DNA from 3 places in the Bacillus sp. JJ864 genome. Region 1 is predicted to be linked to each of the others. Evidence: riboswitches for the same ligand, from Rfam matches in the RefSeq annotation. Region 1 holds a riboswitch; each other region holds the start of a gene.
What was found. Region 1 has a riboswitch for S-adenosylmethionine ahead of V7024_RS03215 (methionine ABC transporter ATP-binding protein). Riboswitches for the same ligand answer to the same signal wherever they lie in the genome.
Positions count from the first base shown of each region.

Region 2: it holds a riboswitch for S-adenosylmethionine, as region 1 does, so the genes downstream of both, V7024_RS12595 (bifunctional O-acetylhomoserine aminocarboxypropyltransferase/cysteine synthase) here and V7024_RS03215 (methionine ABC transporter ATP-binding protein) in region 1, are expected to answer to the same signal.
Region 3: it holds a riboswitch for S-adenosylmethionine, as region 1 does, so the genes downstream of both, V7024_RS19125 (YezD family protein) here and V7024_RS03215 (methionine ABC transporter ATP-binding protein) in region 1, are expected to answer to the same signal.

Region 1 is NZ_JBALLY010000014.1:61,507-71,876, forward strand. Features, by position in the region: gene sufD (Fe-S cluster assembly protein SufD) at 1-446, opposite strand, end outside; gene sufC (Fe-S cluster assembly ATPase SufC) at 463-1,248, opposite strand; gene metQ (methionine ABC transporter substrate-binding lipoprotein MetQ) at 1,485-2,297, opposite strand; gene V7024_RS03210 (methionine ABC transporter permease) at 2,376-3,041, opposite strand; gene V7024_RS03215 (methionine ABC transporter ATP-binding protein) at 3,034-4,059, opposite strand; SAM riboswitch class I at 4,342-4,449, opposite strand; gene V7024_RS03220 (hypothetical protein) at 4,577-4,921, opposite strand; gene V7024_RS03225 (thioredoxin family protein) at 5,076-5,375, opposite strand; gene V7024_RS03230 (toprim domain-containing protein) at 5,387-5,731, opposite strand; gene gcvH (glycine cleavage system protein GcvH) at 6,417-6,800, opposite strand; gene V7024_RS03240 (arsenate reductase family protein) at 6,842-7,207, opposite strand; gene V7024_RS03245 (DUF3978 family protein) at 7,569-8,012, shown strand; gene V7024_RS03250 (methyl-accepting chemotaxis protein) at 8,341-10,059, opposite strand; partial or broken gene V7024_RS03255 (ISL3 family transposase) at 10,315-10,370, shown strand, end outside.
Region 2 is NZ_JBALLY010000073.1:26,767-37,136, forward strand. Features, by position in the region: gene V7024_RS12560 (GGDEF domain-containing protein) at 1-410, shown strand, start outside; gene pdxK (pyridoxine/pyridoxal/pyridoxamine kinase) at 445-1,269, opposite strand; partial or broken gene V7024_RS24440 (GAF domain-containing protein) at 1,427-1,522, shown strand; gene V7024_RS12570 (hypothetical protein) at 1,656-1,967, shown strand; gene V7024_RS12575 (hypothetical protein) at 1,959-3,506, opposite strand; gene V7024_RS12580 (hypothetical protein) at 4,032-4,244, opposite strand; gene V7024_RS12585 (chloride channel protein) at 4,518-5,759, opposite strand; gene V7024_RS12590 (enoyl-CoA hydratase) at 6,587-6,958, opposite strand; SAM riboswitch class I at 7,144-7,247, shown strand; gene V7024_RS12595 (bifunctional O-acetylhomoserine aminocarboxypropyltransferase/cysteine synthase) at 7,340-8,635, shown strand; gene metA (homoserine O-acetyltransferase MetA) at 8,616-9,521, shown strand; gene V7024_RS12605 (homoserine dehydrogenase) at 9,665-10,370, shown strand, end outside.
Region 3 is NZ_JBALLY010000135.1:20,339-30,708, forward strand. Features, by position in the region: gene V7024_RS19105 (NUDIX domain-containing protein) at 1-752, opposite strand, end outside; gene cysC (adenylyl-sulfate kinase) at 909-1,508, opposite strand; gene sat (sulfate adenylyltransferase) at 1,522-2,658, opposite strand; gene V7024_RS19120 (phosphoadenylyl-sulfate reductase) at 2,686-3,390, opposite strand; gene V7024_RS19125 (YezD family protein) at 3,483-3,626, opposite strand; SAM riboswitch class I at 3,696-3,804, opposite strand; gene lysA (diaminopimelate decarboxylase) at 3,985-5,301, opposite strand; lysine riboswitch at 5,480-5,661, opposite strand; gene V7024_RS19135 (DUF3888 domain-containing protein) at 5,751-6,146, opposite strand; gene V7024_RS19140 (LTA synthase family protein) at 6,338-8,224, shown strand; gene pssA (CDP-diacylglycerol--serine O-phosphatidyltransferase) at 8,651-9,355, shown strand; gene V7024_RS19150 (NAD(P)-dependent oxidoreductase) at 9,394-10,365, opposite strand.

The DNA of each region.
Region 1 (10,370 bases):
ATTAGCGCAGCATGAAGTGCTGTTAAACGATGCTCATCAACTTTCACGCCATCTTTCATTAAATACTTTTGTAAAAGCTCAGCATGCTCAGTTGCAGCTGTTATAATATCTATAAAAATAACGCCTTTTGTTTTTGCTTCTTCTGATAAAGAAACGAATGCAGTTGTACCGCTGCGCTGTACAAGTACGTTATTATTTTCATCGATTAAATTTTTCACTGCTTCTGGAAGTTCTTCTAAAGAACTCACAGGCTCTTGCTTTACAGTTTTACCTTTGCCGATAAAATCCCATTTATCAATTTTCGTTTTATCTGGCGTTGGCATTGGAAGTTCAGTTGCCTTTGCAAGAGCTTGTAAGCGGAACTCAGTCAACCAAGCAGCTTCATTCGCTTCGCTTGCAAATTGACGGATAGAATCTTGATCGAAAGGTAATGTACCAATTGTCATGTTTATTGCTCCTCTCTTACGCTTCTTGCTCTTCTGTTTCGTCTTCAATACCTAGTTCTTTTTTAATCCAGTCATAACCTTCAGCTTCTAAACGGTGTGCAAGCTCAGGACCGCCAGATTTCACAATACGACCATTCATCATAACGTGTACATGATCTGGAGTAATGTAGTTTAATAAACGTTGGTAGTGCGTAATCATTAAGCAACCGAAATCTTCACCGCGCATTTCGTTAATACCTTTAGATACAACTTTTAATGCATCGATATCAAGACCAGAGTCGATTTCGTCTAAGATTGCGATTTTTGGCTGAATCATCATTAATTGAAGAATTTCGTTACGTTTTTTCTCACCGCCAGAGAAACCTTCATTTAAATAACGTTGTGCCATTGCTGGATCCATTTCTAGGAATTCCATGTTTTTATCTAATGTACGGATAAATTTCATAAGAGAAATTTCATCGCCTTCTTCGCGGCGCGCATTAATTGCAGAACGTAAGAAGTCAGCATTTGTTACTCCGCTAATTTCACTTGGATATTGCATTGCTAAGAATAGACCAGCTTGTGCACGCTCATCTACTTCCATTTCTAATACATCTTCACCGTCGATGATGATGCTACCTTGTGTTACTTCATATTTTGGGTGACCCATAATTGCAGAAGATAAAGTTGATTTACCTGTTCCGTTAGGTCCCATGATTGCATGGATTTCTCCACCTTTTACTTCAAGGTTTACACCTTTTAAAATTTCTTTGCCATCAATTGATACATGTAAATCTTTAATCGTTAATGTAGAACCAGCCATCTCAATACCTCCAATAATTCTCTATATACATTTTAAAAATTCCTAAAACGTTCACATTCTCATTTTATTCTCATTCTAATTTTATATCAAATAAAATGATATCGCAAACGTTGAAAAAATGTAACAATTTTTCTGCAAATACGAACAGGAATTTTCTGCACATTACATTATGATACACCTTTCTTCCTAATTATATAAAGAAAAAAGGGCTAAGAATTTCCAGCCCTTTTTTCACCTTATTCACTTACAGGAAGCACAGCTCCTTTATATTCTTTCGTAATAAAATCTTGAATTTCTTTTGAATGTAATACTTCTACAAGTTCTTTAATTTCTTTTCTGTTTTCGTCACCTTTACGAACAGCGATAATATTTGCGTAAGGAGAATCTGATCCTTCAATTGCAATTGCATCTTTTGTTGGGTTTAACTTTGCATCAATTGCGTAGTTTGAGTTAATAAATATTGCATCGCCTTCATTGTTCTCATATAACTTTGGTGTAAGACCTGGTTCAACATCCGTTTTAAATTTCAAGTTTTTCGGATTTTCTACAATATCTTTTTCTGTTGCTTTTACAACATCTACGCCGTCTTTCAGTTTAATAACGCCGCCTTTTTGCAGAAGTGCTAACATACGTCCGCGCTCTGATACGTTATTACTCATAATTACTGTTCCGCCGTTTGGAAGGTCTTTTAAACTTTTATATTTCTTAGAGTAAATTCCCATAGGCTCTAAATGAATTTTTCCTGCATTTACAAATTTATATCCTTTTTCTTGGATCTCTTTCTCTAAATACGGAATGTGTTGGAAGTAGTTCGCATCCAAATCTTTACTAGCTAACGTTTCATTTGGTAGTACATAGTCTTGGAATTTTTTTATTTTTAATGTAATCCCCTTTTTCTCTAATAGTGGTTTCGCTTTTTCTAAAATAACTGCATGCGGTACGTTAGAAGCACCCACTACAATTGTTTTCTTATCTTTTTCGCTGCTACCACAAGCAGCTAATGCAAATACAAATACAGCAATAAGTGCTGAAAATAATACCTTTTTCATGTTATGACACCCTTCCTTTTCACAATATTCAAAATAGTAATTTTATAGAAAGTCTTCGTCTGAGACGAAAACTCTTCTTTATCTTTTATCAAGCCGCTTCGTAAAGAAGTCACCAAGCACTTGAATAATAAATACGATAACAAGCACAAGAATTGTTGCCATAAAAGTTACATCGCTATTGTTACGCTGGAACCCCTCTAAATAAGCAAGTGTACCAAGGCCGCCTGCACCAACCACTCCAGCCATTGCCGTATAACCGACAAGTGCAATTGCCGTTACAGTGATGCCTGAAACAAGCGCCGGCAAAGCTTCTGGTATTAATACTTTTAAAATGATTGTACTTGTCTTTGCCCCCATCGCTTTCGATGCTTCAATGACACCTTTATCAATTTCACGAAGCGCAATTTCAACCATTCTCGCATAAAACGGCGCTGCTCCAACAATTAATGCTGGCAGTGCAGCACTTGCTCCAAGAATGGTATTTAGAAGAAACTTTGTAAATGGAATGAGTAAAATAATTAAAATGATGAACGGGATAGAACGAAAAATATTTACAAACGTACCAATTACAACATTGACCGGTTTGTTCTCCCATAAATTATCTTTTCCTGTAAGAAACAGTAATAATCCAAGAATAAGACCCAATACAAATGTTGCCAGTGTGGCAACTGTCGTCATATATAACGTTTCTCTAGTAGCTTCTAGCATTGTATCCCAATCGACATTTTGAAGCAGATTATCCATGTGCAATCACCTCCAGCTCGACTTGCTCTTGTTGAATCGTTGCAACTGCTTTTGCAACCACATCTTCATCGCCATTTAAGTGAACAATTAAGCTTCCATACGCCCCGTTTGTCGTTTGTGCAATATTCCCTTGCAGAATGCTCACTTCCACTCCATCTTGCTTCATTAAATCCTGTAAAACTGGTCTTTCTACTGCTTCACCAATAAATTGCAGTTTCACGACCTTCCCTTCTGGGTATTTCTCTGCTAAATGCTCAATTGTTTCATCTGCATCTTCAGAATCTGTTATTTGCTTAACAAAGCGCTTTGTAATATCTTGCTGCGGATTACGAAATACATCCAACACGCTGCCGCTTTCAACAATCTTTCCTTTTTCCATAACAGCAACGCGGTTACAAATTTTTTGAATAACATGCATTTCATGCGTAATGAGTACAATCGTTAACCCAAGACGCTTATTAATATCGAGAAGCAAATCTAAAATTTGATCTGTCGTTTCTGGATCTAATGCTGACGTTGCTTCATCACACAATAATACTTTCGGATTATTTGCTAACGCTCTCGCAATACCGACGCGCTGCTTTTGTCCACCACTTAGCTGAGATGGATACGCATCTCCTCGTCCATCTAAACCAACAAGACGAATTAATTCATCTACACGCTGACTTCGTTTCTCTTTTGTCACCCCAGCAATTTCAAGCGGGAAAGCAATATTTTCACGAACAGTTCGTGACCAAAGTAAGTTGAAGTGCTGAAAAATCATTCCAATTTCTTGACGTGCTTCTCGAAGTTCTTTACCTGTAATTGCCGAAATCACACGCTCTCCAATCGTAATCTTTCCAGACGTTGGCTTCTCCAATTGATTAAACAAACGAATTAACGAACTCTTTCCGGCACCGCTATAGCCGATAACCCCGAAAATCTCGCCTTTTTCTATTTGTAAATTCGCATCATCCACAGCGGTAACATCACCGTGTTTAGAGCGATATATTTTCTTTACATTTTCTAAAATGATCATAGATGTCACCCCTTTTTAATTAAAAAGCGTATGCGGCTTGCCCAGAATGGAAGGGGGATGGAGCTTCTGACGTAGAGGCGTTTTTTTTCCTCGTAGGAAGAAGCGAAGCCACCGACCATTCTAGCCGCTGAAGCTGGATTATAAAAAGCGTAAGCGGCTTGCCGCTATTACTATAAAAACGTTTTGTTGTTCAAGCGTCCTCCTACACCGAAACAACAAAAAAACCTTTCTGCTTTAAAATGAGCAGAAAGGTTTATATACATAAATTACTATTATCCTTTCCTCTCATCTCTCAAAGCATTCGCTTTGCAGGAATTGGCACCATTTCAACATAAGTTGACGGTTGCCGGGCTTCATAGGGCACAGTCCCTCCACCTCTCTTGATAAGAGAAAATCAGATATAAATTTCGTCTGATTTTATCGTTATGAAGTTTTCGTTATTTTATGTTTTGAATTGTATCAACGCATGAAATAGATGTCAACAGAAATTTTTAGCAAAAAATAAACTTTCTGAAAGTTAAGCACCTACCCTTAACGGTTTGCAAATATGAAATACAGATTCTAATAATAACATCGTTCGATATGTCCCTCTATATGTAATCGCATTTCGGCGCAATAATGACTGCAAGCGAACTTGTCCTGTAATCAACAACCGCAAATCTGTTTCTTGAAAACAAACAAGCTCTTCTGTTCCCACCGCACCATTTATAAGTTCAATTTTCTCTCTTGAAATATTCAATGAATAACATTCATCTTGGAAAATAAAACAAACAACCTTTTCGAATTGTGGTAATAGTGGTTCTAAGTGATATTGCGTATTGGCATATGTTACAAATGATTGAAGCAGTGAATACAATTTCATCCTTATCACACTCCCCATATCACGTTTTACATATTACCATTCCATTTTTATCACGCGCTCTCCTGTATCATTCTCTCGACAAAAGCTGTACGAAAAACCATTTATTTCTTACTATTTCCCAAGAAATATGTCGAGGCGGCAAATTTTTTGCCGCCTATTGTAATTCCATATATAAATATTCCACAGATTGAAATGCATATATTTTCTTTACAATTTGGTTCTTCTCAAATATAAGTAAACACGGAACACTTTCAATTTGATACTCCCGCGCAAAATGCGGTGCATAATTTACATTTAGCATTCCAATTTCTAAGTGAGGCAACGCTGCCTCAACAACCGTTAGCATTTTTTTTGCAAGCTGACACGTACCGCACATTAGCGTATATACGTATAACACCGTTTTTTCTTGATCTCTAACTGCAACTTCTGCTTCATATCCTGTCCAATCGATCATTGTACCCTTCCTTACCGTAAAAATTCTGTATAGACGTCAATGTCAGCTCCCCATAAAACGTTCGCTAAATGAAATGACGGTGCAGTCGCAACCTCTCGATACGAACGATCAATGTAAATATGTTCAGCATGTGGAAATTCTCGGCGAAACTGTTTGCGTAATTTCTCCCCTGCATCATCTGCATCCACAAGAACATACACTTCTTTATCATACAGCTGGTCAATGAGTTCATCCATTTTCGACAAACCAATTGTACCATTTGTACAAACAATTTCCACCGGTTCTCTAATAATCGTTTCGATCTTTCTCTTATCTGACTTACCTTCAACAATAATTACTTTTTCCACATAGACCACTTGGCATCACCCGATCACCATATACTATGATACAACCTTGCCTTTAGTATATAGTATATTCGATATTTTAATGTTGTTTCCTGTTTATTTTTGTGAAGAAAAGCGGAAGCGGCTTGGTCAGAATGTGAGGGGGATGGAGCTTCTGACGTAGAGGTGTTTTTTACCTCGCAGGAAGAAGCGAAGCCACCGACCATTCTAGCCACTGGAGCTGGACAATAAGAAAAGCGGAGCCGACTGTTCAGTCCCGGTGGCTAAGGTTCTTTCACACAGAAGGTGCTCTTTACCTTCTCGTGGGGAAGGTTCTTAGACATGAGGGGCTAGGAGGTGAAGCTGGACAATGTAGAAAAGCGGAAGGGGCTCGTTCAGAAACATATCTAAGAAAATCTCCATTCCTATCATCTCTAAGTAGAAAAAATTCTATGTTCTATATACATCCATTTTGATTTTTCGACATCTAAGTCGCTGCTATGTAGAACAAAGATGACCTGTACTCACTTTTCCCCTTTGGTTTAACCCTTGCATGTGGCAGGAAAAGACCATGACCGCTTCTATGCATGGCCAGATGATCTCGCCCACCTAAAAAGACAGGTTTTTTGTTAGTTTTTCAATTGGCATTTCATATAATACAAATACCTTTAAAAACAGCACAACTAAAAAAGGACAGCTCACAGCTGTCCTTTTCAGATTAGTCTTGATTAATCATTTCTTCGTATTGCTCTGCAGTTAATAATTTCTCCACTTGGCCTGCATCTTCAAGCTCAACTTTAACCATCCATGCACCTTCGTATGGAGATTCGTTAACAAGCTCTGGCTTGTCATTTAAGTCTTCGTTTACTGCTACAACTTTACCTGCTACAGGTGCGTATAGTTCAGAAACTGTTTTAACAGACTCTACGCTTCCGAATGGCTCGTCAGCTTCAATTGTTGCACCAACTTCAGGAAGTTCCACGAATACGATATCTCCTAATTCGTGTTGTGCGAAATCTGTAATACCGATGATAACTTGGTTGCCTTCAACTTGTACCCATTCGTGCTCTTCAGAGTAACGTAATTGTTTTGGAATGCTCATGTCTGTACCTCCAATGAATGTATTAATTATGTAAAAGCACCTTATTGGTACTTTTTCCACACGCTTTCAAATTGCTCTTCATTAAAGCCAACCGTTACATCATTACCGCCTGTTACAATTGGTCGTTTGATTAACATGCCATCAGAAGCGAGCATGTCTAACATTTCCTCTTCACTTGCATCTTTTAGCTTGTCCTTTAATCCAAGCTCGCGGTAACGCATTCCACTTGTGTTAAAGAATTTTTTTAATGGTAATTCACTTTTTTCATATATACTACGAAGTTCCTCCTTAGAAGGCGGATTTTCGACAATATGAACCATTTCATACGCTACATCATTTGTTTCTAACCATTTTTTTGCCTTTTGACATGTTCCACATTTTGGGTATGAATAAAATGTTACTGACATACATTCACCTACTTTTCACTAACCTTTACCCTTATCATATAAAAAATATTTTTTCATTTCAAACTTTAACTTATTTCGCTAAAAATTTCTTTTATCCTGCAAAATTTTTATTTTTTTACAGAGTCTTAAAAACATTTTACTACCGAAAAAAAATTATCTCAATAGAATATTATAAAATATTAATATATAGTTTTTAAAATACTGAATGTTATATTAATTTATATTGTTTTTTAATAAATCATCATGTATTCTCTTTAAGGTACAATAAAAATTCTTAACCTTATGTATTACTTGAAACTTTTATATTAATTCTTTTGTTCTATACGTTATAGTACATAAAGAAAAGGAGATCATTTATTATATGGAGCTACAAATTCAATCAGTAACCCAAGAACAAATTCACGAATTCACAGATCAAACTATTATTCAGTTGCAACTTGAAGAATTAGATCAGTTCACAGACACAAAGTTAAAAACAACAACATTGTCCATTACGATAAACAAAGAAATTCTCCAGTTTCAAATTACAGCTCAAAGTGGAATGCAAAACAATATGTACTGTAAAACGTATGCCGTTCCTGTAAAAGCATTTCACTACATCCTTGTATCGACACAAGAAGATTCAGAGCAAGTAAATGCGAATATGCAAGTATTTGGACATCAAGGTGAATTTCTCTTACATGAGAAGCTTTCTTTACATCATGTAAATAGCATTCATACAACATATTCAGAATTTACGGAGTTTTTCGTAACATTGAATGAAAAGGTTACCAAATATATCAATCAATATAGACAATCTCTTTAAACTCTCACATAATATTTTATCGATATAATAAATGTAAGATAAAATACAAAAAAGAGACGACTGTCAACTCCCCACTACTTAAACGCTCATACCTTTTAAAGTTGGGGCTTTTTCATTAGCCGTCTCTTATATAAATCCATTTTGACTTTTCAACATATAGATTGCTGCTATGTAGAAAAAAAGATTCTGCTACTTTCTTTCTCCCTTTGTTTGAACTTCGCATGTGTCAGGAAAAGGCCCTGACCGCTTCCACGCATGGCCAGACGCTCTCGCCCACCTAAATGAAAAGGGATTTGTGTAAGTTTTTTAATTTGGATTTATATATTTTTTATTCTTTAATTTTAAATTGGGAAATCAATCCTTCTAATTCTTCAATTTTTGTCTTTATTTGCATGGATTGATTTGTTATTTCTGTAATTGATGATGCTTGTGTTTGAATTGCTTGTACAGTCTCATTCGTATCTTTTTCTACTTTTGTAGAAGTCTCTGACACTACTGATAGTGAAGCATTAATTTCTTCCGTTCCAGCAGACATTTCTTCTGTTGTAGCTGACACTTCTTGAATTTGCTGCGTTATCTTATGAATGTCTTTCATAATAATTGAAAACGCTTGATCTGCTTCATTAGCGGCATTTCTTCCTTGCGTTGCTTCTTCTTGTCCTTTTTTCATGATTTGAACGGTATCTTTTGTATCTTGCTGAATGGATTTAATTAAATCATTAATTTCATTTGCAGATTGCTTTGACTGTTCAGCTAAATCTCTCACTTCAGCTGCAACAACTGCAAAACCTTTGCCATTTTCTCCTGCACGCGCTGCCTCAATTGCAGCATTTAAAGCAAGCAAGTTTGTTTGTTCCGCAATATTCGTAATCGCATTTAAAGCTTTATCTATCTCTTGCGTACGCATAACAAGGCGTTCTATCACCGTAGATGTTTCCTCAACAACTTTATGAACATTATTCATTTGCGTAATGGATTGCTTAATAACTTCACTTCCACTATTCACACGGTCTGTTGTAACAACAGCAACTTCAGCAACAGTTGATGCTGATTCAGCTACTGTTTGAACGCCATCTGCTACATCATTCATTGCTGTTGAACTCTCTTGAATACTCGTAACTTGTCCTACTATTTGTCTGTTCACTTCATGAATTGTTTGAACAGCTTCGTCAGAGATTTGAGATGCCTGTTTTGTATTTTGCAGCATACTTTCAGTAGAGGTGGTAACCTCGTGTGCCATCACCTTTACTTTTCCCATTAGTTGCTGCAAGTTGTCTAGCATATGATTAAAAGAAGTAACAATATTCCCTAATTCATCATCTGCTTGATAAGAAGTACGTATGACTAAATTTCCGTCCGCTACTTCTTTCATATCATGTTGTAATAAAGTAATTGGACGTTGAATAGCTGTTTTAATGATATACCCAATGAAGATAATAATTCCAGTCGATATAACTGAAATAATAATAAACATCATTATTGTCGTTCCCGCACTGCTAGCATTGCTTTTCTGTAATTGTTCTGCTTTATTACTATTATATTTAATAAGCTCGTCAATACTCTTACTTGTTTTTTGCATATCTGGCTCAACTTCTTTTAAATAATAAATATAAGCCTCTTCGTTTTTATTTTGCATTGCTAAATTTTTTGATTCATTTATGTGCAGCCTTAATCCTTCAAGATTTTTTTGAAAACCTTCATATAATTGTTTTTCTTCTTGTTCGTCTATCTTAGACTCATATTCTTTTAATAATTGATTGTTATCGCTCTGCAATTGATCCATTCTATTTACTAATTCTTTATTTCTGTTTTCATCAGTTGTGACCATAAGTTCCACAAGACTCTTAATAGAATAATTAAAATTGGACTCTACAGACTCTATCCAATAAATTGGAAGTAACCTTTCTTCATACATGCTTCCAGAAGCTTCACCCATTTTCACCAATCCCTTATACCCTACAACTGATAAGAGAATACACGCAATACTAGCTATAATCATTAATACATTTAATTTCGTTCCGATTTTACTATTTTTTAACAATGACATTACATCACGCCTTTCTTTAATCTTTATATTACGTTATATAGTTTAAAACAAAAAACGACAAAAAACGATATTTTATTTAGTGAAATATCGTTTTTTGTCGTTTTTATTTCAAATGAAAGTTCATTACCAAATTTTGTGATTGAAGCATAAAAAAGAAAACATTTATGTAATCCTGGCAATAATGTTAGCGATCAAACAAACATTAGGAGGGTTCATAAATGCTTTCTGTACCACTAGATTTGCCAGATTTTAAAGTTTCCGATGGCAGCTATTGTGGTTGACAGTATCATGCCGTTCAAAAGGTAACACAG
Region 2 (10,370 bases), on a different contig from region 1:
TTGAAGATAAGAAAAGCGATGACAGATCGCTCTGTTTATTGTTAGTAGATATTGATCATTTCAAGCATGTGAATGATAAGCATGGACATCCTGCCGGTGATGAAGTTTTACAGCAAGTAGGAACAATTTTGAAGAATAGTTCTCCATTTCCACATTTAGTGTTCCGAAAAGGTGGGGAAGAATTTGCTTTATTGTTACCAAATTCAACATTACAGTTCGCTGTAGATATAGGGGAAAAAATTCGGACAGATGTAGAGAAGCATGTGTTTCGATTGCAAAATAATAGTTGTATACATATCACGATTTCAGTAGGTACTTCCATTTATAAAGATTCACCACAAGAGTTTATTCAACTTGCAGATGATGCATTGTATTCTTCTAAACGAAATGGTAGAAATCGTGTCTCATAAAAAATAAAGTCGTCACTAATGACGACTTTATTTTTTATACAAGTTCTTTTCTAGCACCAAATTTACGATATGCACCGTGATGTGTTGGTCCTACATATTCATTTAATTTGAATGAATGAAGAATGGCAGCTGTAATAAATTCTTTTGCTACTTGAACTGCTTCTTTTACAGATTTTCCTTTTGCTAGTTCTGCAGTAATTGCAGCAGCGTATGTACAACCTGCGCCATGTGTATATGTTGTTTCAATTTTTTCAGATTCTAAAATATCAAAGGTTTCCCCATCGTATAATAAATCAATTGCTTTTTCAGTTCCTAGTTTGCTGCCGCCTTTAATCAGTACATACTTTGCTCCTAAAGCATGGATTTTTTCAGCAGCTTGCTTCATATCTTCAAGCGAGTTAATTTTAACACCGCTCAGTTGATACGCTTCAAATAAGTTTGGTGTTACAATTAGAGCTTTTGGAACGAGTTTGTCACGCAGGCAGTCATTTGTTTCTGGATGAAGCGCTTCATCTGCGCCTTTGCATACCATAACTGGGTCTATTACTACGTTTTTGAGATTATGCTTCTCAATTGTTTCAGCAACAAGCTCGATAATTTCAACAGAGCCCAGCATACCTGTTTTTAATGCATCAACACCAACGCCTTCAATGGCTGTTTCTAATTGTGGTTTTAATGTAGACGCTGGAATTGGGAACACGTTATGTGCCCAACCGTTATGCGGGTCCATCGTTACGATTGTTGTCAGAGCTGTCATACCGTATACACCAAGCTCTTGGAATGTTTTTAAGTCTGCTTGCATACCAGCGCCGCCGCTTGTATCAGATCCAGCAATTGTAAGTGCTTTATTTAATGACATTGTAAAAGCCCCCTCGGGTGATAGAATGAAAAATACATTTTTAATTATTATATCAATGTTATGAGGAAGTACAAAGCGAAAAAGTTACTCGTATGTTTTAGAAGTGGCTGAATTTGGTACAATCAGAAATGAAAATATTGTATGTGGGGGACACCTTATGTTTCAAGGAAATCGTACAAGTGAATTAGTTATATTGAAAGAAATTGCAGAAACGTTGAATACATCTAATAATACTTATCATGTTTTGCAAGCAGGATAGAAAAGGAAAGCGATTTGGTGGAGAGTGGCGTCAATAACATAATTAGAGGTATCGCCAGTATCTTGGCCCCCACGCTAAGAGTTTTTCAGCCACTTCAACCATGTTTTAAATTATGTTGTATACAATTATGACTGATTCTAATGAGTTAGAAACCATATTGAAAGAGTTAAAAAGTACAGTTGATTTACAACAAAAACAAATACAGAATCAAAGTGAGCAAATAGTAAAACTAACTAATTTATTAGAAACTCAACAAAATTTAGTAACTTATTCTAGAGAATTAGAAAAACAACAGGTTAGTGATCAAAATAAAGTAGTTATAACTGTTATGCGTGAATTTCAAGAAATGAAACATATGATTGCAGCTAGTAATATAAAAAAGGCAAAGAATATTTATGATGCTTTGCCTTTTTTACTAATCAGTATTTTATTAAAGTGAATATGCGAAATGATAAACAGTTACTAGAGGATTGGCAGGAATATAATTTTTTCTTCCTGGTTCGTTGTAATAATAGAGCTCCACAATATCATAAGAATGGATGAATGGTTTCCCAACTTTAGCATGTTTCCAACCAGGAGCTGGTGGTAAGGAAGCAGTTCCCTCAAATTGACCGTTTTCTCCTACAACACATTTAATTTCCATTGCAAATGGTTTAATTGCATCAAAAAAGATATAGAATGTTGTTCCAGCAGGAGCTTTGTTTCCTTCCGAATCGTAAGCTATTCCTTTAAAAGTAGTAAGGCCAACTCTTCCAGCACTATATACTCGATATTTATAACCTTCACCATAGTTAATATATTCAGCTTTGTTGTTCGCTAAAATACCTGTGATTTCAACTTTTCCTACACGTGCGTCATTTTCTTTTGGTTCTTTTGGTTCTTTTGGTTCTTTTGGTTCTTCTGGTTCTTCTGGTTTTTTGGGTTCTTCTGGTTTTTTAGGTTCTTCTGGTTCTTTGGGTTCTTCTGGTTTTTTGGGTTCTTCTGGTTTTTTGGGTTCTTCTGGTTTTTTAGGTTCTTCTAAGCTGCTAGGGTCGAAATTCCAATCCCCTGTAGGTGGTGCATAGGAATTGAAAGAGTTTATACAATTCTGCCACTCTGGAGTATTTTTTATTGCTTCTATTTCTGCAGTTGTAAGTTTAACCCATTTGCCAGTTGTCCGAACCTTTTTGGCTGATAATTCCATCTTATTATCGAATTTACTCTGTTCTACCAATATGTAGTTTCCATCAGCATCCTTATAATGACTTAAATTACTTGACAATCGATCTACAAAGCCATGTTTATCAACGAGATGACTATTATATTGAGTAGCTGTTAAACGTTTAAAGTCCAGTTTTGCATAACTTGCTGAGGTTGAATAGCGTAGCTTATCATTTACTCGGAAGAGAATTTCATCATCAAACCTTTGTATATTTCTTCCTGCCACAAAATCCTCTAGGTAATTAGAGGTAAATTCATCTCCCCGTAGCTCCTCATTGGACTGTATTAATCTCATAGGGTTTTCAAAGTCAGTTCCATCCCATTTTGATCCAGTTAAGTAAAAAGGAGTAACTTGATTTGTTTTTAAGTTAACAATATATATAGTTGGAGCATGAGAATAATGGGCATATGCATAAGTGAACACATATGCATAATCTTCATTACTTAACCACTCTAAGGGATAAAACTTCATGTTTTGTAACCCCGTTGCAGCGTAATAACCTGTCATATTTTTATACGATTCAAGCAGAATATCTTCTCCAGTTTTTTTGTTCTTCATCATAACGTTAAAGTCTGTAGCGTTTAATTTATCTACTTTAAAGTCATAATTATCCGCTACATACGTACCTGTTTTAACCGATGCTTCCTGTGATGTTTTTTCAGCTATCTTTCCTACACCTGCATCATTTTCTTCTGTAGCAGCAGATGCATTTTTGGGTATGCTAAATCCAATTAAAATTAATGAAAATAGCAATACTGTCATTAAGATTTTTTTCATAATTCACCTTATTTCTCCATTATTGGTTAATATTAATTCGACTAAAGAATTATATGTTAATAGATTGATATAGTGAATATACTTTTAAATATTATTATGAAATATGCATAATTGCATAACATAAGTAGAAGAAAATAAGTGTGCAGCATTGATATATTTAATGAATTCTGAAGTTTATGCCGCGAAAATCCCTTGAGTTTGAAGGGATAGAGGCTCGTAGTCAATGGAACCGTGGAATAAAAAGTGAGGACAGACTTAAAAGTATGTCTAAACAAAAAAAACCTTTACTTATTTTTTAGTAAAGGTTTTTTTTGTTAATTATTTAAAGCTTTTTGTTTCGTCATATTCATAATCGATATTAGCTGTAACATTTTTCATTGTAGATCCTACTGGCGACAATACATGATATTTAAGGTTCCATACTTGTGCAACTTCTAGATTATCTTGTAATAAAATTTTAAAATTACCTACTACTGTATGCCATACTTGATTTTGATTAGACATTATTTTATGAGTAACATTACCTTAACTTGGTGATTGATTACCTTTTGTTGTAATACGCTTAACAATGGCACCTTTAGGTATTGAAGTATCTTGTGTTAAATCTGCAGTGATAACTGATGAATCTCTGCCTTGTAAGTCTATAGGACCATTACCAACAACAGCTGTACTATTAAATTTAACTTCTTTACTACCTGTTTTTATACGATCGCTTACACGTGATGGAGAAAAATACATAGTTTTAGTATATGCTGGGTCACGAGTCACTTTTATATAGTAATAATAAGTTACAAGATATTGGTCAAAAAGAAAATTATAGTGATCTTTATTGGCTTGCTGATTTAGAGAAAAGTGTAGAAGTTGAAAATAAAAAGGAATAGAGTTAGTTATATTTAAGGTTTCGTTGGCAAAAAGCCAGTTTTTGTATTTGTGATAAGTGTGTTTATGTTAATGCTGAACAAGAAAACCTCCCACTAATGGAAGGTTTTCTTGATTTTATCATCTTTATCTTTATACTAATCCCTCTTGTTTATTCTCATCATGATTAGGAAGTGGAAATAGATTACCTATCATTGCAGCCCCAATCATTGGTAACAATAAATTAATTGGGAAGAACATAAGTAATAATAATGTAATTGCGAGCGGTTTTCGTACCGCATAGCTTGAAATGGCTGTAGTGACAATGGCTACACAAGCAACTGGATCTAATGGGATGACAGTAGCCACAGCATATCCAATACTTGCGCCAGCAAATACAATTGGGAAAATATGTCCGCCACGCCAACCTGTACTTAAACAAACTGCCGTTACACATAACTTTAAAACTCCTGAAAGAATCAGCATCCAAAATGATAATTCTGTCCACTCATGGACTAAGTCTTTTAATTGATGTTCTCCTGAAAACATTGTATAGGGCAGTAAAGTTCCTGCAATTCCTAAAAGAATGCCGCCTATAACTCCTAACGTTACTTTATATTCTTGAAAAGGATGAACGATTTTTTCCAGTATATGTTCTACCTTGAAATAAAAATAGCCTACACCAGCTCCTATACAAATTAGAGGTAAGAAGGCAAGACATTCATGGAGTGAGAAAGACCCTTTCCCAAAATCAACAATAAAAGATCCTCGATTATCAAACTTACTAAGCAATAAATAAACAGAAAAACCAGCAAAAGTAGTAGCAAGATATACAATGGTTTTTTTTGCCCTGGAAATCTCGTCAATTGGTTTATTCTCATTTTCACTTGGAGCTAAATAACCGAATAATGGTGCATTAAAAATAACACTTAAAGTAGCACCAATTCCAATTTCAGTTAATCCCTTCATGCCTTTTAAAGCAAAATGGAAACGATCTCCAACCCATGTGCAAAGTCCACCGATAATTCCAACAAGTGCTGCTTCCGGCCCTAAACTTGCACCAAATATTAAAACAATAATAGCCGTTAATGTAGATTTATGTACAAAACTATACTCAATTCTACCTGTTTTCTTATATTCACCCATTACCTCTGGCATTAAACGCGGGCATGTACCAAAGTACTTTTGCGATAGTCCAACAAGAATACCACCAATTGTTGTTACAAAAATTGTGTAATACGGTGGTAATGAAAATTCTTTCGGTAAATATCCCCAAATAAACTGAATTCCAGCATTTGTGGTAACTAAAAATAACCAGACTGTAGCACCAACTATAGCACCTAGAAACATACCATACATGATAAGTAAAGAATGCATGCCTCTTCTAATCGTCATTTTTTATGCCTCCTTTATGTTATATGGTGTCATGACAAATTTAGAGATTCTGATACGAGAATAATTATGCTTATATATGTTATGACTGCTCTTTTTTACATTTTTTATAAAAAACTTACTGAAGAGTAATTTATATAAAAGATGGAGAATTACCTATAGTGTTTAATATTAAATGGTTTATATGAATTTTATTTGAAATTCATATAAAAAATGTGTAGGAGCGCAGCAATATAGCTATTAAGTTAAGTTTTTAATCCCCATAAAGAAAAAATATCACTTTATAATAAGTGATGTGGAAACATTTGTATAAGTAGCGTTGTGAAAAATATCATTTTCATGGTTACCATAATGAATGAAATATATAAATACAAATTGAAAAAATGACATAAAAACCAATTTTTTAGGGGAGGAAACGAGAGTAACTGGCGATGCATAGAGGCGGTCAGTTCCTTTTCCTGCCACGTGCAAAGTTTAAAACAAAGATAGACAGCAAGTAGCGGCCATGTTTTGTTCTGCATAGCAGTGACTTAGATGTTAAAAAGTCAACTTGGATTTATATATAACTCTTTCATTTTACATAGTAAGTAATGTTTTTTAAATGTATTTTTTATTTTAAAATAGAACATTTCCTGTATTTTTTCAAATTCAAATCCTTATTTCATTCTATTCATATAATAAATTCGTGTGTATATGCTATTTGTGTATCTGGAAAGTGGTAGGTGATAAAACCTCATTTCACGGTTTAGAGAGAAGTAAAAAAGATAAGCGGAGCAGGTTTTCTATCAGTGAGGGATGAGGCATCCCCCCACTGATGGAGGTTTCATTTATTATTGCCGAATAATCCCTAGAAAAGATCCTTCCAACACTTTTTTCCCATTTTGATTAAAGCATTCTGCCTTTGAAACAGCGACGATTCGATCATCTTGTTTTTCATGATGAATCAGTGTGACTTCACATCGAACTGTATCTCCGGTAAAGACTGGGCGTAAGAAAGTAAGTTCTACATCTCTTGCGATAAAATTTAAATCGCCGCCAATTTTCGTAGGTAATGTTGCAACGAGTAATCCTTGTACCATTACGCGTCCATGTTCATCTGGAACAACATGATGTTCACCGGCATCACCGGAAATTTTACTAAATAGCTCTACATCTTCCCTTGTAAATGATTTTTCAAAAGTTAACATTTCCCCGACCTTCATGTATGTATCGCCTCCTATTGGTTTATGAATGAGTTGTCATTCACACTTTAAATTTTACAGAATATTCTTTATTCAGTAAAGACCGGTAGTGGAAATGATGGGGAATAATAAAATATTTTAAGAACATTCAGAAAATATATTGACATGAGGAAATAATTTCTATAGAATCATCGGTAATTGCATATGTCTTATCAAGAATAGGTGGAGGGAACGGGCCCTATGAAACCTTGGCAACAGCCGTAAATCGGAATTGTGCTAAATCCTGCAGGTATTTCCTGAAAGATAAGAAAGGCTACATGGCGAGCGTTTGTCTAAACTGCTTCTTTCTTATTTAGGAAAGAAGCAGTTTTTTATTTTTTATAAAAGAAAGGAGATTGAGAAATGGGAGATTCATGGGGGAAAGGAACGATTTGTGTGCAAGGTGGCTATACGCCGAAAAATGGTGAGCCGCGTGTTTTGCCACTTTATCAAAGCACGACGTATAAATACGATACTTCTGATGATTTAGCAGCCCTCTTTAATTTGGAGGCAGAAGGATATATTTATACGCGTATTGGAAACCCGACGCTGGCGGCTTTTGAGCAAAAGCTCACAGAGTTAGAAGGCGGCGTTGGTGCGGTTGCAACGGCATCAGGGCAAGCTGCAATTATGCTAGCGATATTAAATATTTGTGGCAGTGGTGATCACTTGCTCTGCTCATCAACCGTATACGGCGGTACATTTAATTTATTTGCAGTTAGTCTTAAGAAGCTTGGGATTGAGGTCACGTTCTTTCATCCAAACTTATCTGCTGATGAAATTGTTGCCCTCGCAAATGAGAAAACAAAGCTTGTGTATGCGGAATCGCTTGGGAATCCAGCGATGAATGTACTGAATTTTAAAGAGTTTTCTGATGCGGCAAAAGAGCTTGGAGTACCGTTTATTGTGGATAATACATTAGCGACGCCGTATTTATGTCATGCATTTGAACATGGTGCAAACATTGTTGTTCATTCTACAACGAAATATATCGATGGTCATGCAAGTTCACTAGGCGGCATTGTAATTGATGGAGGGAATTTCGATTGGAGTAAATTTCCTGAATTTGTTGAACCAGATCCAAGCTATCATGGTGTAAGTTATGTGGAAAAGTTCGGGCAAGCGGCATACATTGTGAAAGCACGTGTACAGTTATTAAGGGACTATGGAAACTGTATGAGTCCATTCAATGCGTACGTAAGCAATATTGGCTTAGAAACGCTGCATCTTCGTATGGAGCGTCATAGCCAAAATGCATTAGCTGTTGCACAGTGGTTATCCGAGCATGAACGCGTTGAGTGGGTCAATTATCCTGGACTTCAAAATAATGAAAATTATGCATTGGCACAAAAATATTTACCGAAAGGTGCGAGTGGTGTTTTAACATTTGGCGTAAAAGGAGGTCTTGAATCTGCTAAACAGTTTATTGAAAATGTGAAGCTTGCCGCATTGGTGACGCATGTTGCAGATGCAAGAACTTGTGTCATTCATCCTGCAAGCACAACACATCGTCAGCTTACAGAAGAACAACAGCGTTTGGCAGGTGTAACGCCTGATTTAATTCGGTTATCGGTTGGTATTGAAGATGAGGCGGATATTATTGCTGATTTAGGGGCAGCACTTTCTGGAGGAAAACAGTATGCCGATCATCGTTGCTAAAGATTTACCAGCTCGTAAAGTATTGCAAAATGAAAATATTTTTGTGATGACGAAAGAACGAGCAGAAACACAAGATATTCGTGCTTTGAAGATTGCTATTTTAAATTTAATGCCAACAAAACAAGAAACAGAAACGCAGTTGCTTCGTTTAATTGGAAATACACCGCTTCAACTCGATGTCCATTTACTTCATATGGAATCTCATACAGCAAAAAATGTAACGCAGGAGCATTTAACAAGCTTTTATAAAACATTTCGTGATATTGAAGGAGAAAAATTTGACGGGCTCATCATTACTGGTGCTCCGGTTGAAACACTTCCTTTCGAAGAGGTAGATTATTGGGAAGAACTGAAGCGAATTATGGAGTATTCGAATACACATGTTACATCAACGCTTCATATTTGCTGGGGGGCGCAAGCAGGATTGTATTATCATTACGGCGTTCCGAAATATCCGCTAGAGCAAAAGATGTTTGGTGTGTTTGAGCATGAAGTGCAGCAGGAGCATGTGAAATTATTACGCGGTTTTGATGAAAGCTTTTTTGCACCGCATTCTCGTCATACAGAAGTACGGGGATCTGATATTCAAAGCGTACAGGAGCTCGATGTGCTAGCGACATCTGAAGAAGCCGGTGTTCATCTCGTTATGAGTAAAGATGGAAAGCATATTTTCGTTCTTGGTCATAGTGAATACAGCTGTGAGACGTTAAAGCAAGAATATGAGCGCGATCAGCAAAGAGGATTGGATATTGCTATTCCGAAAAACTATTTTAAACATGACAATCCTTTGGAAAATTCAGTAGTAAAGTGGCGTAGTCACGGAAATTTACTATTCTCGAATTGGTTGAATTACTATGTGTATCAGGAAACTCCTTATATGTTGTAAAGGAAGTTGCGTATAACACGTGGTAGCGTTTTCTTTGCAAAGAACGGCCTTTATTATTCGGAATGTTCTAAAAATATTGTTTTTTGTAGTTGTACCTTATATAATGGCACCTAAATACAATTTTTAGAGGGGTGGACAGTACTATGAACGAAATTCAAGTTGGCCTATTAGGTCTCGGAACTGTAGGAAGCGGTGTGGTGCGCATTATTGAAGATCATCAAGATCGTTTAGCACACCAAATCGGTTGTCCTGTCAAAGTAGCAAAAGTATTAGTACAAAACTTAGAAAAAGAACGTGAGGTCCAAGTAACCCCTGCATTATTAACGAAAAATCCAGATGAAATTATAGATAATCCAGATGTTGATGTTGTAATTGAAGTGATGGGCGGTATAGAAGACGCAAAAGCATATATTTTACAATCACTTCAAAACGGTAAGCAAGTAGTTACAGCGAATAAAGATTTAATGGCACTTCACGGTGCAGAGCTTCTTACTGTAGCAAAAGAAAATCAAGCGGATTTATTTTATGAAGCGAGTGTAGCAGGTGGTATTCCGATTCTACGAAGCATTGTAGAAGGTCTTTCTTCTGATCGGATTACGAAAATGATGGGTATTGTGAACGGAACAACGAATTTTATTTTGACAAAAATGTCTGACGAAGGGAGAGCGTATGACGACGTGTTAAATGAAGCGCAGCAGCTTGGATTTGCAGAAGCAGACCCAACATCAGATGTTGAAGGGTTAGATGCGGCACGAAAGATGACAATCTTAGCAACACTTGGATTTTCTACAAATGTAGAACTTCATGATGTGAATGTAAAAGGAATTACATCTATTACAGAGGAGGACA
Region 3 (10,370 bases), on a different contig from region 1:
TTTGGCCACACTTCAGCATCGATTTCTTCCAAACACTCACGTTTTACCGTCTCTGTAAATGTTTCCCCCGGCTCTTGACCTCCGCCAACTAATAGATAATATTCCCCATCATGATCGTGCTTTTTAATTACTTTCGTTGCAGGTGTAAATGCGACGCAGTTAATCTCGGCATTTGCTGAATTGTACACATTTGAGCTAATGGACATTTTAAATTTTCGAGGTAGATTTGAAAATTCTTCATTATGCTGAAAATGTTCGTATACCTCCCGCACAATTACTTGTGTATCAAACAATTCATTTTCATCAATTCCTGCGAGTGGATTCCCTGTAATATTACGTGTAATATCACCGCATGCACCTGCTGTCGATAAACCTACTTTTTCTAACCGCTCAAAAATGTCTGGAATTTGCTCAATTTGTAGCCAATGAAACTGAATCGCTTGACGCGTTGTAATATCGATCACATCACGGCCGTAATCTTCTGCAATAGAAGCAAGAGCTTCAACTTGTTCATTTGTTATAATTCCAGATGGGATATTCACACGCATCATAAAATATCCCGCCTCTTTTGGGCGCTGCAAATATAAACCTGCCCACTTAAAAGAATCCCATTCTTCTTTCGGAATAGACGCAAATCCATGTTCAGCATAATACGGAATGGCTTTAAAAATTTCTAAACCGTCTTTTTCTAATTTCTTTTTCTCTGTTGTATTTAATTTTTCATTGTTTGCCCATACTTTTTCAGAACCCATATTTTACCCTCCCTAGATAAAGTGAAACTTTAATCAGTGGGGGATTCTTCATTCCCACTGATTATTAGTTGAACCAATCGGGCATTTACGGACAGTTTATCTCCCACCCAACCTCTTTGCTTTCGCTGAATTTTAAGGTGGGAGTATTACTGCCCGTTAATGCGGGATAAAGCTTCGTTTTTGCAAATAAGCAATAATTTGCTGTGCACATTCTTCAATCGAATAACGATGCGTTTCCACAATAACCTCAGCTTGAATTGGCTCTTCATATGGAGAGTCAATTCCCGTAAACTGTTCAATCTCTCCGCTTCTTGCCTTTTTATACAACCCTTTTGGATCACGCTTTTCACATTCTTCAATCGGACACTTTACAAATACTTCAACAAACTCATCTTGTTCTAATATGTCACGCACTTGCCTGCGATCTTCTCGAAATGGTGAAATAAATGCTGTTAGTACAATGCTTCCATTATCAACAAATAGTTTCGCCACCTTACCGATACGCCGAATATTTTCTATACGATCATGCTCGGAAAATCCTAGATCTTTATTTAAACCGTGACGAATATTATCTCCGTCTAATACATAATTACCGGTACTCTTCTCAAATAATTTGCGAGCTACCGCATTGGCTACTGTGGACTTCCCAGAAGCCGATAAACCTGTAAACCATAGAACAAAACTATGATTCTTGTTTTGTTTTCGGCGTTCTTCTTTTGAAACTGATGCTGCGTGCCAAGTAATATTTGTTCCCATCTATTTTCTCCCCTTACTTTGTTACAACTTCTTTTTGCAAACCGCGAATTAAGACTTCTACAACTTCCTTACGACTAAACGTGCTTGGTGGTAGTTCTCCATTTCGTAAAAGCTCTCTTACCTTTGTACCTGATAAAATGACATGCTCTTCTTTTCCATGCGGACATGTTTTTGTCGATGCCATTCCCTCGCATTTTGCACAATAAAAACTATGTTCAAAAAAGAGAGGTGTAATCCCTAACTCTTCTACTGTAAATTTGTTGAAAATCTCCTGTGCTTCATACGTGCCATAGTAATTTCCAACGCCAGCGTGGTCACGACCTACAATAAAATGTGTACATCCAAAGTTTTTTCTTACAAGTGCATGAAAAATCGCCTCACGAGGCCCCGCATATCGCATTGCTGCTGGAAATACCGCTAAAAAGACGCGATTTTTTGGATAGTAGTTTTTAAGAAGTACTTCGTAACTTTCCATTCGAACATCAGCTGGAATATCATCTGACTTCGTTTCACCAACGAGCGGATTTAAAAACAAACCGTCAACTATTTCAAGAGCTGCTTTTTGAATATATTCATGCGCCCGATGAACTGGATTTCTCGTTTGAAAGCCGACGATTGTTTTCCAGCCACGCCGTAGAAACTCTGCCCGCGTTTCACTTGGATCCAAATAATAAGCAGCAAATTTTTCTTTTTTCGTTCGTTTCACAAGCGTAATTGGTCCTCCTACATATACATTAGGACGATCGTATAATTTCTTAACACCCGGATGTATGTCTTCTACCGTTTTATAAACAAGGAATGCCTCTTTTTCTTTGTTAGGCGTGTAAATCTCTTCAACTTGAATCACACCATAAGTCACTCCTTCTTTTACGAGCCTAACTTCTTCTCCTACTTGCAATTCTTTCGCTTTTTCTTCTGTTATAGACAATGTAATTGGAATGCTCCATACCTCTCCATCTGTTAATCTCATTTCCTCGACTACGGACGTATAATCGCTTTCCCCTAAAAAACCAGTAAGCGGACTATATCCACCGATAGCAATAAGCTCTAAATCACTTAATGCCACTCCATCCAACTCAATTTCCTTTACAATATGTGCTGTTTCATATGTTGTATCAATTCGATTCACTAATGTTTTTCTATCACTCATTCTCTTCTTCTCCTTTTTTATCAGCCTTTATTGATAATGAAGACCACATTCCGTTTTTGTCTTTCCAGCCCACCGTCCATCTCGCAAATCGCCGCCTTCTTGCACCTGCATAGTGCATGTTTTACATCCGATACTCGGATATCCAATATCATGAAGCGGATTGTATGGCAAATTATGCTTGTATACGTAACGCCATACGTCTTTCCAAGTCCAATGAATAAGCGGACAAATTTTTACAGATTGAAAACGATGGTCTTGATTAACAAACTGTATATTTTTTCGCGTTTCAGACTGCTCTCCTCTCAAACCAGATATCCAAGCTTTCCTGCCTGTTAATACTTCTTCTAACGGCTTAATTTTTCTTAATTGACAACAAAGGTTTGGATTATGTTCCCACAATTTATCACCATACTCCTTTGCCTGCTCTTCAAGTGTAAGCTCCGGTTGCTTTTCAATAATCTGCAACTTAGAGTATCGTTCTCGTACTTTTTGGATTAAGTCATACGTTTCTTGAAAATGAACATTTGTATCTAAAAACACAACCTTTGCAGATGGATTTACTTGGTTAATCAAGTGCAGTAAAACCATTCCTTCTATCCCAAAGCTGCATGCATACACAATATCCTGCCCATATTGTTCATAGGCCCAGCGCACCGCTGCTAAAGCACCTCTCGTTTCATCATCCTCTGGAAATGATACAAAATGATCTTTCCATGTTTCATACGTTAACATCGTTCTCCCCCTTCATAAAACCTATACAAAAAGGCGGCTTTAATCTAATTAAAATAGATTAAAGCCGCCTCTAGTTTTTCTAGTCAGCATGCTTATTTCAAGCGCACCTTTTCACTTTTTTCAAGCTGAATCACTTTCCCATCTTGCACAACAATTGTAATTGAACCATATTTCATATCAGCAAGCATTGCTTGAATCTTACTTGCTACTTCTTCAAATTGTCCTTGTACCCCCACGAACAGTCCCCCCTTTTTTCATAAAAAAAATCTTTCCCATTTCGAAAAGACTGTTCCGGTAACGTATCTACCTTATCTTCCAAAATGGATTCCATTTTGCTGGAAGTAGCACCTTACTTTTATAAAGTAGGTTGCCGGGCTTCTTTGGGCCAGTTCCCTCCGCCGCTCTTGATAAGAATTTAATTATAACTGTATTTTAACACGATTCTGAATTTTTTCAATCCTAGTTTTCCGATAAAATTTATTATTTTAAAAGAAGAAGGAGTTGTTCACCTAAAAGACTCCTTCTTCAACTAAACGAGAACGTATTTATCCCGCATTAACAGGCAGTAAGATCCCCACTGATAGAAGTTTCACTTTATACAAATTCCTTTACACGTATGCGATCGTTTCCGATAATATTTTCAAACGATTCCCTCTCAACAACAACATGAGATTTTCCATTTTTCACAAACACAACTGCTGGTCGACGAATGCGATTGTAATTGTTTGCCATCGAATAGCCATATGCCCCTGTACAAGAGATAGCTAAGAGATCACACGAAACAACTTTCGGGAGCGCTATATCCCAAATGAGCATATCCCCGCTTTCGCAACACTTCCCTGCAATGGAAACAACCTCTTCAGCAGATTCATTCGCTCGGTTTGCTAGTAATGCTTCGTAACGCGCTCCGTAAAGTGCCGGTCGAAGGTTATCTGTCATGCCACCATCAACTGATACATATTTCCGAATGCCTGGAATATCTTTAATCGCTCCCACTGTATACAAAGTTGTTCCTGCATCACCAACAATACTACGACCTGGCTCTACCCAAATTTCTGGAAGTGGATATTCACATGCTGTAAATTGCTCGCGTACCGCATCTGTCACAGCTTGCACATATTCGCCAAGAGCAAGCGGTGTATCCCCTTCCGTATAACGAATTCCAAAACCACCGCCGACATTTAATACGGGTGCTACATAATCCATTTCTTTTCTCACTAATTCTAGAAATTTGTGAAGCACTTCAATTGCACGAACAAATCCTGCAGTTTCAAAAATTTGTGATCCTATATGAGAATGAATTCCTAGCACATTGTAATTTGATTTTTCTAATGCACTTTTCATTGCTTGTAATGCATGCCCTGTTGAAATACCAAAACCAAACTTAGAATCATCTTGACCCGTTGTAATATATTCATGCGTATGCGCTTCTACTCCTGGAGTCACACGAAGCAGAACACTGGCAACTTTTCCGTATTCTTTCGCCAAATCATGTAATATTTCTAGTTCTAAAAAATTATCTACAACGAAACACCCAATATTAGCTTCTAGCGCCATTCTCAGCTCTTCTTCTGTTTTATTATTGCCATGAAAATGGATACGTTCAGCTGAAAATCCTGCTTGCAATGCCGTATATAACTCTCCGCTAGACACAACATCCAGCGACATATTTTCTTCCGCAGCTAATCGGCACATTTCCATGCACAAGAACGCTTTGCTTGCATATGCTACTTGATAAGAGAACCCACTCTCTCTAAAAGCACGATGAAATGCACGACATTTCTCACGAATTGCTGCTTCATCATATACATAAAGAGGTGTACCATATGTCGCTGTAAGTTCAGTAGCATCGCATCCCCCAATTTCTAAATGTCCTTGCTCGTTAATGCGGCTTGTGCCGTGTAAATACATGTGAATTCCTCCCTTTTTTCTCAAAACCATCTATTACATCCCTTAGTTGTTCATATTATCCCTAATTAGGTAAACAAAAAACGCGCGGAACAATGTTCACACGCGTTTCTTATTAGAAAAATATAGGATGAAAAAATAAACTTGTGTTATTTTCTCAAATAAGAAACCGCATCAAACATCTCCTAATAGCTCTCCATAAGTCAAAAACTTATGACAGTACTACATTTATTTAATGCAGTCCCAATATATGAATAAGTGGGTATTCATATATTTCGGCGAAAATCCCTTTCAGACTATAATCATGAATACCACTTTATTTCCTATAGCTTACTTTTGATTATCGCGGCCTCTACCCTTGAGTGTAGATGAGGTAAGTCTATTTAATTTTCAAGCACCTTTTTATTGCTATTAACAATAGCAAATGAGTAATTTATTTGTCAAATACTTTTTTAAATTGGTTTACGACAATTTATTTTTGTATTATCTGGTAAGCGCTTTACACCTATATTCTTCACAGTCCATTCACCATCATCATTTTCAAAGGTAATTATTACTTTTTCAAACGGCGGGAGTTTTTCCCCTCCTATCCCTGGTTCATATTTAATTATTTCAATAGAAGCACGGAACAAATATGTACCGCTGTACATTTTTTTCATGCTAACGATTTTCGGACATTCATATGGCTTTTGTTTTCCATAATACTTTTGAATCGCTTCATTTATTCTCGGAAACAGCACCGAATAAAGTGCATCTTCTAATAATAACGGTTCATGTTCAGCCAAAAAAGGAGCTGGATTTCCAAGTAAAATGAAGCAGCTTACTATAAAACAACATATTTTCTTCATAGTACTCCTCCACTTTTCCATCGATGACATTATTTTATCCATCTTCCCTTTTTCTACCCAATTATGAGAAAAGCATCCACAAATTCACTATGTTTTTATATAATAGTACACATAGCAAAAAAACATAGAAATATGTAACCGGTTATATACAGAAACGAACGGTTACTTGTAGGTAGTAGGAGGAGCCCAATATGATGCAACGCTTGTTTCCAAAAATACGATTCGCTCTCATAGCAGTCGTCCTATTATGGATCAAAACATATATTGTATACAAATTAGCTTTTGATATGAAGATCAATAACGCTTTCGAACAAATCATGTTGTTCTTTAATCCATTAGCTTCATTATTATTATTTTTCGGTTTCGCTTTATTAGCAACAAAATATCGAAATCGTATCATTATTAGTATTAGTATGGTGTTATCATTTATTTTATTTGGCAACGCCATGTTTTATGGATTTTACAATGACTTTGTAACATTCCCAGTATTATTTCAAACGAATAACATGGCTGATTTAGGAACGAGTATAAAAGAACTATTTACATATAAAACACTTCTTTTATTTGCAGATACCATTATTTTAGCCATATTATCTCGGAAATTCCCTAGTTTTTGTGACACAACTCCTTTATCGAGAAAAGAAAAACAAACCTTTTTTAGTGGTGTAACAGCAGCATTAGCCTTGCAAATGATTATTTCAGTTATTTATAAACCACAACTCTTTTCACATTCATTTGATCGCCAAACAGTTGTGAAAAATCTTGGCTTATATACATATCATATTTATGATATTGCGCTGCAATCGAAATCGTCTGCTCAGCGTGCCTTCGCAAGTGGTGATACCTTTTCTGAAATTGATAACTATGTGAAAACAAAAGATAGACAAGCAAATAAAGAATTGTTCGGCGTGGCAAAAGGAAAAAATGTTATTTTAATCTCCATGGAATCTACGCAAAGTTTTGTCATCAATCAAAAAATAAATGGAAAAGAAATTACACCATTTTTAAATGACTTCATTAAAGAAAGCTATTATTTCAATAACTTTTATCATCAAACTGGACAAGGGAAAACATCAGACGCCGAATTTATTATTGAAAACTCTTTATATCCGCTTGATCGCGGCTCTGTTTTCTTTACACATGCTAATAATGAATATACAGCCACACCAGAACAACTAAAAAAACATGGATATTACTCTGCTGTATTTCATTCAAACGATAAAACATTTTGGAATCGTGATTTGATGTATCCTACACTCGGATATGATCGCTATTTCAATTTGCAAGACTATACAAATGCGGAACAAATGTCTGTTGGTTGGGGATTAAAAGATAAAGAATTTTTCGAACAATCTATCCCAAAATTAAAATCTTTACCACAGCCGTTCTATACGAAATTCATTACATTAACAAATCATTTTCCATTTTTGCTGCAACCGGAAGATCAATTCATTAATGAATACACTTCAGAAAGCGGCGTTGTAAATCGTTATTTTCCAACTGTACGTTATACAGATGAAGCATTAAAACATTTTGTTGAACAACTAAAAAAAGAAGGATTATACGATAATTCTATTATCATTATTTACGGAGATCATTATGGTATTTCTGAAAACCATAATGCAGCTATGGCCCAATTTTTAGGAAAGGAAACACTTACTCCTTTTGATACGATGCAGCTACAAAGAGTACCGCTCATCATTCACATTCCCGGTCAAAAAGGACAAGTCATTTCAAAAGTTTCTGGGCAAATTGATGTGAAGCCAACACTTCTACATTTACTCGGTATAAAAACAAACAATTCTATTGAATTTGGCACAGATTTATTTGAAACAAATGATCAGCCACTTATGGTTATGCGTGACGGAAGCTTCGTAACAAATGATTATCTGTATACAAAAAATGTATGCTACAACAAAAAAACTGGTGAGCCAACTGATATTTCTATTTGTCAACCGTATATTGAAAAAGCAAAAACAGAACTAAGTTACTCTGATAAACTCATTTACGGTGATTTATTACGATTTGATTCGCATAATCAATATAAGACTGGTACGATGACAACCAAATTTGAATAAGAAAATGAACCTCGAACAATGACGATTCGAGGTTCATTTTTTATATATACAAGTAAAAAAGACACCCTCCCTTTCTGGTTCGGGGGACGAGAACATCTGGCCACGTATAGAAACGGTCAGAGCCTGTTCCTGGCCACATGCAAAATTTAAAACAAAAGGAGAAAGCAAGTAGCGGTCATGTCGTATTACACATAGCAGCCACTTATACGCCGAAAAAATAATATATAATATGATGGCTTTGAATAAAACAAATGAAGCAGCAATTACAGTTATTTCTTCTGGGCTTACAACAAATAAAAAACACGCTAAAATCTTTCTCAAAATGAAGATTTTTTTCGACGAGCATAGGAAATTTATGTTATGATAAAAAAGATAAACTTTCATAAACTAATCAAGAATCTATAATAGAAAGCAAGGGATCAGATTTTGTACAGAGCAGCCATTCCAAACTTATTTACGCTCGGAAATTTATATAGTGGATTTCTATCCATCGGCTACGCTTCATTAGGATACTACAAATCAGCGGCAATTTTAGTTTTAATCGGAATGATGCTAGATAGCCTCGATGGAAGGATTGCACGCCTACTTCGCGTCGATTCACAGCTCGGAAAAGAACTTGATTCATTAGCAGACGTAGTTACATTTGGTGCTGCACCCGCAGTATTGATGTATTACACATCCTTCTCTAATTACGGTATTATCGGATTATACATAGCAGGACTTTTCCCTCTATTTGGAGCATACAGATTAGCTCGCTTCAATGTCACACCATCATCAACATCAATGAAATACTTTACCGGTGTACCAATTACAGCTGCAGGTGGCCTTGTTGCCTTCCTTACTTTATTTTCACATGTGATTCCAAAAATCGTACTCATTACAGTATTCGTGACATTTGCTTTTCTTATGGTTAGTCGCATTCGTATTCCAAGTATGAAAGATGTACCGATTCCAAAATATAGTATTATCGTGACACTCTTTTTAGTCGGAATCATTTATACGATGTACAAAACGAGCTTCGGTAATATTTCAGTGTTTTTATTCATTGCTATTCCGCTCTATATTTTGTATATGCTATCTCAATTTCTTAGACAACGCCCGTCACAAAAAAAGCGAGCAAACAAAGAATAAAACAGAAACCTTCCTTATAATTAGGAAGGTTTCTGTTTTTATTTCGTCACAAGTTCTTTTTTATACACTGGCGTTAATGGTTCATTTCCTTCTAATACTGCTAAAATATTACGCACTGCCATTTCTGCCATTGCATCGCGCGTCTCAATCGTTGCGTTTCCAATATGCGGTGTTAACACAACATTTGTTAATTCTTTTAATCTCTCTGTAATTTTCGGTTCAAATTCAAAGACATCAAGCGCTGCCCCTTCAATTTCCTTTCTTTCTAATGCAATTGCAAGCGCTTCTTCATTCATAATGGGACCACGTGCCGCATTAATAATGTAAGCCGTTTTTTTCATTAGTCTAAACTGTTCTTCATCAATCATGTGATGTAACTTCGGATTATATGCACAGTTAATCGTAATAAAATCAGCTGTTTGTAATAGTTCTTCTAGCGTTACATATGTTGCCCCTAATTCTTGCTCCGCCTCATATTTACGACTTGGTCCTGTATACACAATCTTCATCCCAAAGGCTTTTGCTCGCTTAGCTACCGCCTTTCCGATTTCTCCTAGACCAATAATACCAATCGTTTTCCCGTATACTTCACGTCCTAAGAAAAAGAGCGGCGCCCAGCCATTAAAACCAACTGTACGACATAGTGTATCTCCTTCTGGAATACGGCGCGCTGCCGCTAACAGAATTGCAAATGTTAGCTCTGCTGTTGCCTCTGTGGAAACTTTCGGTGTATTCGTAACCGCTATATCCTTTTCCACTGCATACTTATAATCAATATTGTCATATCCAGCTCCGTAGTTTGCAATAATTTTCAAATGCGGTGCTGCATCGATGACTTCTTTCGGAACTTTTGTTGAAAGTAAGCTTAATAACGCATCCTTATCTGTTACACGTGCTACTAGCTCTTCTGTGCCAATCAATTCTTCTTTATCATACATTTCCACTTCATGATCTCGTAACAACTGTAGTCCGATTTCTGGAATTTTTCCTGCTATTAAAATTTTCGCCATGTTTA